Caballeronia sp. LZ062: one gene and its partners. The protein of the gene in region 2 binds, or shares a complex with, the protein of the main gene of each other region. Links are inferred from orthologs where the notes say so. Each region holds a gene or a part of one and is shown on either strand. Other genes may lie near its edges.

The links. Proteins that work in one complex are often made in the same cells at the same time.
Region 1: the proteins of P9239_RS20400 (region 2) and fliM are in contact, whole or in part, in a crystal structure (PDB 4IGA), measured with the Thermotoga maritima proteins. The link is inferred for Caballeronia sp. LZ062 from one-to-one orthologs. Residues at the interface, in WP_004081049.1 of Thermotoga maritima: Ala83, Gly85, Gln86, Gln87, Val90, Ile91, Ile94, Lys99, Asp100, Phe101, Ile102, Val103, Arg110; in WP_004081085.1 of Thermotoga maritima: Asp3, Val4, Leu5, Gln7, Ile10, Asn11, Leu13, Ile14, Leu17, Met18.
Region 3: the proteins of P9239_RS20400 (region 2) and cheA are in contact, whole or in part, in a crystal structure (PDB 1U0S), measured with the Thermotoga maritima proteins. The link is inferred for Caballeronia sp. LZ062 from one-to-one orthologs. Residues at the interface, in WP_004081049.1 of Thermotoga maritima: Ser82, Ala83, Met84, Gly85, Gln86, Gln87, Val90, Ile91, Ile94, Lys95, Lys99, Asp100, Phe101, Val103, Lys104, Gln107, Arg110, Glu113, Ala114, Lys117; in WP_004081040.1 of Thermotoga maritima: Lys186, Gly188, Thr189, Gln190, Leu191, Ser193, Ala194, Arg195, Tyr197, Leu198, His201, Glu223, Ser247, Ser248, Ile249, Ala250, Asp251.

The regions. Positions count from the first base shown.
Region 1 is NZ_JARTWB010000002.1:2,721,797-2,724,961, reverse strand. Bases 130-3,077 are described here. They hold fliM (flagellar motor switch protein FliM), read left to right. Parts: upstream 130-1,076; coding sequence 1,077-2,078; downstream 2,079-3,077. Other genes in these bases: fliO (flagellar biosynthetic protein FliO), read left to right, coding at 2,502-3,017; fliN (flagellar motor switch protein FliN), read left to right, coding at 2,083-2,505; fliL (flagellar basal body-associated protein FliL), read left to right, coding at 555-1,046. UniProt on the Bacillus subtilis protein: One of the proteins that forms a switch complex that is proposed to be located at the base of the basal body.
Region 2 is NZ_JARTWB010000003.1:46,859-49,910, reverse strand. The notes cover bases 1-2,835. They hold P9239_RS20400 (response regulator), read left to right. Parts: upstream 1-1,116; coding sequence 1,117-1,554; downstream 1,555-2,835. Other genes in these bases: flgM (flagellar biosynthesis anti-sigma factor FlgM), read left to right, coding at 1,729-2,022; P9239_RS20405 (methyl-accepting chemotaxis protein), read left to right, coding at 1-863. UniProt on the Bacillus subtilis protein: Involved in the transmission of sensory signals from the chemoreceptors to the flagellar motors.
Region 3 is NZ_JARTWB010000002.1:2,376,208-2,379,365, forward strand. What follows is about bases 89-3,029. They hold cheA (chemotaxis protein CheA), read right to left. Parts: upstream 2,724-3,029; coding sequence 453-2,723; downstream 89-452. Other genes in these bases: cheW (chemotaxis protein CheW), read right to left, coding at 89-425; P9239_RS17160 (response regulator), read right to left, coding at 2,779-3,029. In the rest of the region: more of cheW, read right to left, coding at 1-88; more of P9239_RS17160, read right to left, coding at 3,030-3,156. UniProt on the Bacillus subtilis protein: Involved in the transmission of sensory signals from the chemoreceptors to the flagellar motors. CheA is autophosphorylated; it can transfer its phosphate group to CheB, CheY or CheV.

The DNA of each region.
Region 1 (3,165 bases), on a different replicon or contig from region 2:
CGGAAGGTGATTCAGGGCTGATTCAAGCTGAGGGCCAATGCTTCTCTGCGAAGTGGCCACTTGTATTTGTGCATCGGGCGGTTCGGAAAAAAGCTGCTTTCTTTGGTTACTTTCTTTGCAGCAGCAAAGAAAGTGACCCCCGCCCCGGGGAGGGGCAACGCTAATAGACCAACGCGAATACAAGCTTCACGACCTTCTACCCGAAAAACCGGCCTCAAAGCGTGCGGCGCAAACCCCACCCGAGCAGGGGCAACGCTAATAGACCGCCAAGAAAGCAAGTTTCACGAAGCAACAACGCCAAAAGACCGACACGAATTCAAGTTCCACGAAGCAAACAGCGCTAACCGACCGACGCGAGCACAAGTTCTACGAAAAAGAAGAGCGGTGCAATTGCGGTTCCAAGCAAACCGCAAAGACCGCCGCACCGGGTCGTCAGGGCAGCCCCTGACCAACCGTCGAGAACCCCAAAAAGGCACCAAAAACCCCCTCTGTTCGACCCATCACGACAAGCCGCGATAGCGAACAATTCAACCTATCGAAAGAGGCACGCATTCATGGCTACCACTACCGCAAACCAGCAACCCATCGTTCCCGCAAAGAGCGGCAAGCTCAAGCGCATTTTGATCATCGCCATCGGGGCGATCGTGCTGCTCGGCGCAGGCGCCGGCGGCGCCTATTTCGTGCTCGGCAAGTCCGCGCACGGCCCCGCGAAGCCCGCGCCGCTGCCGCCGCCGGTGTTCTTCCCGCTCGAGTCGCTGACGGTCAACCTGCAAGCCGACGACGGCATCATGCATTACCTGCGCGTCGGCCTCACGCTCAAGCTCAAGGACGAGAAAGCGCAAGCCGCGCTCACCGAACGCATGCCGGAAATCCGCAGCCGCGTACTGCTGCTTCTTTCGGCCAAGCATCCGGAAGACCTCGCCGGCATCGAAGGCAAACGCAAGCTCGCCGACGAACTGCGCGCCGCGGTCGAAGCCGCCGGCAGCACGCCGGAGCAACCGGCGCACGTCCAAGAAGTGCTCTTCACTGAATTCGTCGTTCAGTAAGCGCCCGCATCTATCCAAGGAAAGAGAGTCATGGGCCACGAAGAGTTCATGTCGCAAGAGGAGGTCGATGCCCTCCTCAAGGGCGTCACCGGCGAGATTGATCAAGTCTCCGACGAAAACAAGCCCGCCGGCGTGCGTCCGTACAACATCGCGACGCAGGAACGCATCGTCCGCGGCCGGATGCCCGGCCTCGAAATCATCAACGACCGCTTCGCGCGCCTCATGCGCGTGGGCATCTTCAACTTCATGCGGCGTTCGGCGGAAATCTCCGTCGGCCCGGTGAAGGTGCAGAAGTACAGCGAATTCACGCGCAACCTGCCGATCCCGACCAACCTCAACCTGGTCCATGTGAAGCCTCTGCGCGGCACGTCGCTGTTCGTGTTCGATCCGAACCTCGTGTTCTTCGTCGTCGATAACCTCTTCGGCGGCGACGGGCGGTTTCATACGCGCGTCGAAGGCCGCGAGTTCACGCAGACGGAACAGCGCATCATCCACAAGCTGCTGAACCTCGTGTTCGAGCACTACGCGGCGTCGTGGCGCAGCGTGCGCCCGCTGCAATTCGAGTACATGCGCTCGGAGATGCACACGCAGTTCGCCAACGTCGCGACGCCGAACGAAATCGTCATCGTGACGCAGTTCACCATCGAGTTCGGCTCGATTGGCGGCACGCTGCACATCTGCTTCCCGTACTCGATGATCGAGCCGATCCGCGACGTGCTTTCCTCGCCGATTCAGGGCGAAGCGCTCGAAGTGGACCGCCGCTGGGTGCGCGTGCTGTCGCAGCAGGTGCAGTCGGCGGAAGTGGAGCTGACCGTGGATCTCGCGGAGATTCGCTCGTCGTTCGAGAAGCTGCTCAACATGCGCGTGGGCGATGTCTTGCCGATCGATATTCCCGAGCAGGTCGTCGCGAAGGTGGACGGCGTGCCGGTGATGGAATGCGGTTACGGAATTTTCAATGGTCAATACGCGCTGCGCGTCCAAAACATGATCAGCGGCGCAAGCGATTCGACGAAGGAAGGTAGTTATGAGTGATCTGATGCAGGAAGGCACCGAGCCCGGCGCGACCGACATGAAAGACGAAGAACTCTCGATGGACGACTGGGCAAGCGCGCTTGCCGAACAGAACGGCAACGAAGCGCCGGTCGCATCGGCGGGCGTGTTTCAGCCGCTGTCTAAGGCCGCGACGCCCTCGACGCGCAACGACATCGACATGATTCTCGACATCCCCGTGCAGATGACGGTGGAACTCGGGCGCACGAAGATCGCGATCCGCAACCTGCTGCAACTCGCGCAGGGTTCGGTCGTGGAACTGGACGGACTCGCGGGCGAGCCGATGGACGTGCTCGTGAACGGCTGTCTGATCGCGCAGGGCGAAGTGGTCGTGGTCAACGACAAGTTCGGCATTCGCCTGACGGACATCATCACGCCGTCCGAACGCATCCGGAAGCTGAATCGATGAAACGCCTGGCCGCTGTCGTCTTGTCCGCCGCGCCGCTTTTTGCTCATGCGGCCGACATGAACGCCGTGAATCACGCCGCGCAGATCGCCTCGGGCGTCGGCGCGGGCAGCGCGGTGCCGTCGCTCGGCTTCGGCGCGGTGCTGCAAACGCTGCTGGGGCTCGCCGTCGTCATCGGCTTCGTGTTCGGCTGCGCGTGGCTCGCCCGCAAGTTCGGCTTCCAGGGCGGCAAGCGCAGCGGCCTCGTGAAGGTAGTAGGCGGCGCATCGCTCGGCAACAAGGAACGCGTGGCGGTCGTCGAGATCGGCGATACGTGGCTCGTTCTTGGCGCAGGGCCGGGCAACGTGCGGCTTCTTCACACGATGCCCGCCGGCTCCGCGGAAGCCGAAGTGCCGGCCGGCGTGACGGGATCGCCCGCGCAAACGTTGCCGGGATCGTTCGGCCAGCGCTTCCGCGATGCGCTCGCCGGCGAAGCGAACAAGCGTCTTCAGAAGTTCGTCAGTACCGGCAAGTAAAGCCGATCGTCTTTGCCGATGTCATCGGGCGTGCTCCGCGAGGGCCACGCCCGATTTTCTTTTCAAGCGACGCGCGCTCTCGCAATAGAACGAGTTGGCGCCGAATCCCCCTTCTGTTCGCGCCATCGTTTGCGACCGGGATAGTCAA
Region 2 (3,052 bases):
TCGCGAAGGGTGATCTGACCGCGCGGATCGACGCCGACAGCGCCGACGAGCCGGGCATGTTGCTGGCGGCGCTCGCTGCCATGCAAGCGAATCTCGTCAATCTGCTCACGCAGATCCGGACCAGCTCGGATTCCATCGGCACGGCGTCGAGCGAAGTGTCGGCCGGCAACACCGACTTGTCGCAACGCACCGAAGAGCAAGCGGCATCGCTCGAAGAGACGGCGTCCAGCCTCGCGCAACTGACGAGCACGGTGCAGCAAAGCGCGCAGAACGCGTCGCAAGGTGCGCATCTGGCGGAGAGTGCCGCAACGACCGCGCAGACGGGCGGGGATGTGGTCGGCCAGGTCGTGTCTACGATGTCGGAAATCTCGGACAGTTCCGCGCGTGTCGCCGAGATCATCGCGGTCATCGAAGGCATCTCGTTCCAGACGAACATTCTCGCGCTCAACGCGGCAGTGGAAGCCGCGCGCGCCGGCGAGCAGGGGCGGGGCTTCGCCGTGGTCGCCACGGAAGTGCGCACGCTTGCTCAACGAAGCGCCGCGGCGGCCAAGGAGATCAAGGCGCTCATCGAGACCTCGGTCGAAAAGGTCACGGCGGGTACGGAGCTCGTGGATCGCGCGGGGAACACCATGAAGGAAATCGTCACGTCGATTCACCGTGTCAACGACATCATGAGCGAGATTTCTGCCGCGACGACCGAACAAAGCCGGGGGATCGAAGAGATCAATCGGGCGGTTGCACAGATGGACGATGTAACGCAGCAAAACGCGGCGCTCGTCGAGCAAGCCGCGGCAGCGGCGACGTCGCTGGACGATCAGGCGCGCCGCCTCGGGCTCGCAGTGTCCGCTTTCAGGACGCATTGATGAAAGGAGCCGGCCGCATCTTTCCTGACAGGCCGGCCCGCCTAAAAGCAGGGGCGTTCGTGCCGATAACACGGTAGCCGAATGCAACCAGGCTTCCGTCAAGACTTGGCCCGCGATTAGGCGGGCCTTTTTCGTGGCGAGCAGGCAGCAAGCGCTGCTCGATGCTTTCGATGGCCGGCGCGCGCATCTGCCCATGCCGCGCACGACTTGTTTCCCGCACATTGCAGCACAGTAGAGAGAGAAGGATTCGCAGATGGAAAAGAAGGATATGCGTCTGCTGGTGGTCGATGACCTGACCACCATGCGCAGCTTGATTCGAAAGATGCTGAAGGCGATCGGTTATCCGATTATCGAGGAAGCAGTCGACGGCGTGACAGCACTCGAGAAGCTCAAAGCGCAGCGGTTCGACCTGGTCATCACTGACTGGAACATGCCGAACATGGACGGGCTTACGCTCCTGCAGGAGATTCGCCAGTCGGAAGAACTTGCAGACATTCCGGTGCTGATGGTGACCGCTGAAACCCGCCGCGAAAACGTCGTTGCGGCGATTCGCGCGGGGGCGAGCGGCTACGTGGTGAAGCCGTTTTCGGAGGCTGCGCTGGCCGACAAACTCGCCCAGATTGCACCGCTCCCCAAAAGCGAAGCACCGGTCGATCGCGGTGCGTCCGTGTTCGGCGCGGTCTTCAGTTGACCGCGCAACAGCCATTCACACTTTGTTTCAAACTGTTGCAATTTGCCTGGAGCCTTGCTGGGCAAGGCTTTCCGGCGGAAAGCGACGCTTCTGGCGCGGGTCGGGGCCGCTCGCATGGTAAAGGTTTCAACGCTGGCACCGTTAGAAGGAATACAAGCCACGAGGAACCCAAGCATGAAGATTCAGACGAGCAACAGCGCAGACACGTCGCGTGAAATTTCGGTCCGGCGCGCAGTTCGTAGCGCCGACATTGCCAGCACGGACAAGCAGGAACAAACCGTCACCGGAGCGAGTTCGGCGGTGCATGTGTCGTCGACTGCCGCGTTAGCGTCGGGCCCATCGGATATCGATACAACCAAGGTCGAGTCCATCAAGGCTGCGCTCAAAAGCGGCACCTACACGATCGATTCGGCGGCTGTGGCGGACGGCATGCTGAACACCGCACGAGAACTCCTGCGGGCGGCCTGAGCCTCTCGTAACCGAGAGTGATGCAGCGGCACGGTGAACGTCGCCGCTGTCTTCGCGGACTTTCGAACACTTCACGGACGGGATGCGGTCGCGGCCGGCACAGCGGATGGTGCGAGTTCTTGCGCTGTGTCGTCGGAACGGCGGCCTTTATTGCCACGGTGCGCAGACGGTCGTTTGGCCAATGCGCCAGTGCCGAGGTCATGCTCGGTACGCTCGCCGATACCTTCCTCGCGATCTCCAACGGGCGTCGGTCGCGGACCAGCCGAGCGGCTCGGCGCCGGATTCGTCAGCTCGCCATCGTGCGAAGTGTCCGGCCGCGTTTCGTCGATTAGCGATGAAGGCGAGCGTCAGACAGGAGGCGCTGTCGTTCGCGGAGCTTCTGATTCTGGTCTTGCTGCTCGACAGATGTACAGTCAGGTTTTGACGCCCAGCGATGGCCTGCGGCCTTGGCCCGCGCAGGGAAAGAGTTCGCTTATGGGCCGACACCGACGGATTCGGTCGCAGCCGTCTACGCAGTGGCAACGAGTCGGTCGATCACGGGCCTAGCGGCTTCATCACGCATCTACTTCGTCGATTCGTTCACCGGCGGCGAAATGGCTGCGTAGCGCGCCTGAAACACCTCATCGATGACGACGGAGGCGGTGCGTACATGCAACGGCGCGCCGTAAGGAACGGTACTGCAATAAGGATCGCGCAGTCATAGCCGTCGACTCCGCGTTGGGTCACGTCTCTGCGCTACAAACAATGCTTCTCAAGCATTGCGTCTGCCTGTTCGATCCGGCGTGCGAAGGCTGCCGAAGCGCTGATGCGATTTCGGCAAGCTCTTGCGTATAGCCCCAAAGCCCATACAGCCGAGTCCCTAACGTTAGACCTGTTCGTATCCGGTGTTGTCCAGGTCGCGCTCGTTTCCACTACATCAAGAGCGTCCGCTGTGCATTCCGCGCCCTCGCGACGTACGCCATCACGCAAGCATCCCTCGCCATCATCGTCCCGCTGACCCGCATCGACCATGTGCAGGGTTATCCCCCAT
Region 3 (3,158 bases), on a different replicon or contig from region 2:
AGGCCCGTGAGATATTCCGACGTGAGCGTCGCGCCGAATTCGGGCGCGGGCATGACCTGATCCGTCGTCAGCGTGAGCACGTCGGACACGCCGTCCACCACCATGCCGACCACGCGATGCGCCACGTTCAGGATGATGACGACCGTCTGGTTGTCGTACTCGACGCGGCCGAGATTGAACTTGATGCGCATATCCACGATCGGCACGATGATGCCGCGCAGATTGATCACGCCCTTGATGAACGCGGGCGCGTTCGCGATGCGCGTGACGCTGTCGTAGCCGCGAATTTCCTGCACTTTCAGGATGTCGATGCCGTACTCTTCGGCGCCGAGCGTGAAGACGAGGAACTCTTGTCCGGCGGCTTCGGCGTGCTGCGCATCGCGGCGCGACAGTGTTGCGTTTTGAATCGATTGGATGTCTGCCATGAGAAACCCCAGTTTCGGTCGATGTGTTTAATGGGTGTGCGAGTGCTGCACGCGCGATTCGCGGTTGAGCGCGGCCACGTCGACGATCAGCGCGACGCTGCCGTCGCCGAGAATCGTCGCCGCCGAAATGCCGTGCACTTTGCGGTAATTGGTTTCGAGGTTCTTCACGACCACTTGCTGCTGGCCGACGAGTTCGTCGATCAGCATGGCCATGCGGCGGCCTTCCGTTTGCAGGATCGTGACGATGCCCTGCGTCGGCTCCGTGCGCGCACCTTCGACTGAAAACACCTGGTGCAGCGCGATGAGCGGCAGATATTCGCCGCGCACGCGCACCACGCGCTCGCCGTTGGCGACCGTGTAGATATCCTCGGCGACCGGTTGCAGCGACTCCATCACGAAGTTGAGCGGCAAAATGAAGATTTCGTTGCCGACCTTCACCGACATGCCGTCGAGAATGGCGAGCGTGAGCGGCAGCACGATCTTCGTGGTCGTGCCCGCGCCCTGGCGCGACATGATCTCGACGTGGCCGCCCATCGACTGGATGTTGCGCTTCACCACGTCCATGCCGACGCCGCGGCCGGAAATGTCCGTCACCTGTTCGGCGGTCGAGAAGCCCGGCATGAAGATGAGTTGCCAGACTTCCTCGTCGGTCATCGATTCCGAAACCTGCATGCCCTGCTTCTGCGCCTTCGCGAGAATCTTGTCGCGGCGCAGTCCGGCGCCGTCGTCGCTCACTTCGATCACGATGTTGCCGCCGTGATGCGCCGCCGACAGCACGAGCTGGCCGGTCGCGGGCTTGCCCGCCGCGCGGCGCGCTTCCACGGTCTCGATGCCGTGATCGAGCGAGTTGCGCACGAGGTGCGTGAGCGGATCGATGATGCGCTCGATCAGGCTCTTGTCCAGTTCGGTCGCCTGACCGAACGTGACGAGTTCCACGTCCTTGCCGAGCTTGCCCGCGATATCGCGGACGAGTCGCGGGAAGCGGCTGAATACGTAATCCATCGGCATCATGCGGATGGACATGACGGCCTCTTGCAGGTCGCGCGCGTTGCGCTCGAGCTGCGCCATGCCGTTGAAAAGACGGTCGTGCAATGCAGGATCGAACGTGCTCGTGGTTTCGGCGAGCATCGCCTGCGTGATGACCAGTTCGCCGACCAGGTTGATGAGCTGATCGACCTTCTCCACGCCGACGCGAATGGAGCTGCCTTCCGCCGATGCTGCTGCGGCCGGGCGCGCTTTCTTCTCGGCGTCGCCCGTGGCGGCCTTCGCTTGCGTGTCGCGTGACGGGATGGCGGCAGCAGCTTGCGTTTCCGCATTCGCCGCCGCCTTCGCCGCTTCTTCTTTGTGCTGCGCCGCGGATGCGGGCGCTTCCTGCGCCTGCGATACGGGCGGCTCTGCCTGTAGCGTGTGTTGCTTGACCTGCGCCGGCTCGGGCGCTGCCGACGGCGCAATGTGATGCGCGTCGCCGCGGCCGATCGTGATTTGCGATTCGTCGATCACGAAGCAGCACACGGCCACGATGTCGTCGGATGAGACGTCCGAATCGAGCCAGAGCACGAGTTCGGCGTCGGTCTTTTTCTCTCCGACGATACTGCCCAGGTTCCCCAGCTCCTCGGTCAAGGTCGCCAGGTCCTTCTCGCCCACCCCCCGTAGCGTAATTTTCAGGTGGGGTCCTGCTTCCGCCGCCGGCGTGCCGGCCGCGGTTCCCGCATTCGTTGCATTCGTTGCGCCGTCGGTGACTTCGAAGGCGCCGTCCCAGTTGCCGTCGTCCTCGATGGCTTCGGCGGCTTGCGCGATCACGTGCGCGGGCGGCGCGTTCGGGCCTTCGTAGGCCGGCGTCACGTCCACTTCGCCGACGACCGGCAGCGTGACCGGCTCCTCGACGACAGGCGCGCTCGCCGGCGCGGCGTCTTCGTTCTTCAGGCGTTCGAGCTTCGCGCAGATCGCGGCGGCGGCGGCCGCATCCGGCTCGGCGCTCGCGCGATACGCGGCGAGCTGGTCCGAGAGCACGTCCTTCGTCGCGAGGAACGTGTCGATCATGTCGCGGCGAAGCACAAGCTCGTTGTTGCGCGCGCGATCCAGCAGCGATTCGAGAATGTGCGTCGTCTCGGTGAGCGCGGTGAAACCGAACGTCGCGGCGCCGCCCTTGATCGAATGCGCGGCGCGGAAGATGGCCGCGAGATCTTCGGGGTCCGGATTCGCGATATCCAGGACGAGCAGCAGTTGCTCCATCTGCGCGAGCAGTTCATCCGCTTCGTCGAAGAAGGTTTGATAGAACTGGGTAATGTCGAGTGTCATGCTTGATTCACCGTCGGCGCGTGCGCGCGAGTTATCTTGGCTTTGGCTGTTCGCTTCAGTGCTGCGTATCTTCGGAGAGCGCGGCGACCACTTCGGTCAGCAGGTCCGGATCGAGCGGTTTCTCGATCCAGCCCGTCGCGCCCGCTGCGCGCGCCGCTTCCTTGAACGGCTCGCCGTCTTCCGTGGTCAGCACGAGAATCGGCGTCGCGCGGTAGGCGTGGTTCGCGCGCAGCTCCGCGATCAGGTCGAGGCCGCTCTTTTGCGGCATGTGCTGATCCGTGAGCACGAGATCGAAACGCTCCGCGAGCGCCCATTCGAGCCCTTCGTTGCCGTCGGACGCCACCGTCACCTCGTAGCCCGCCGTCGTCAGCGTGGCGGAGAGGATCTGCCGCATGGCTGCGGAATCGTCGATTGCCAGAATGTTCTTGATCATGT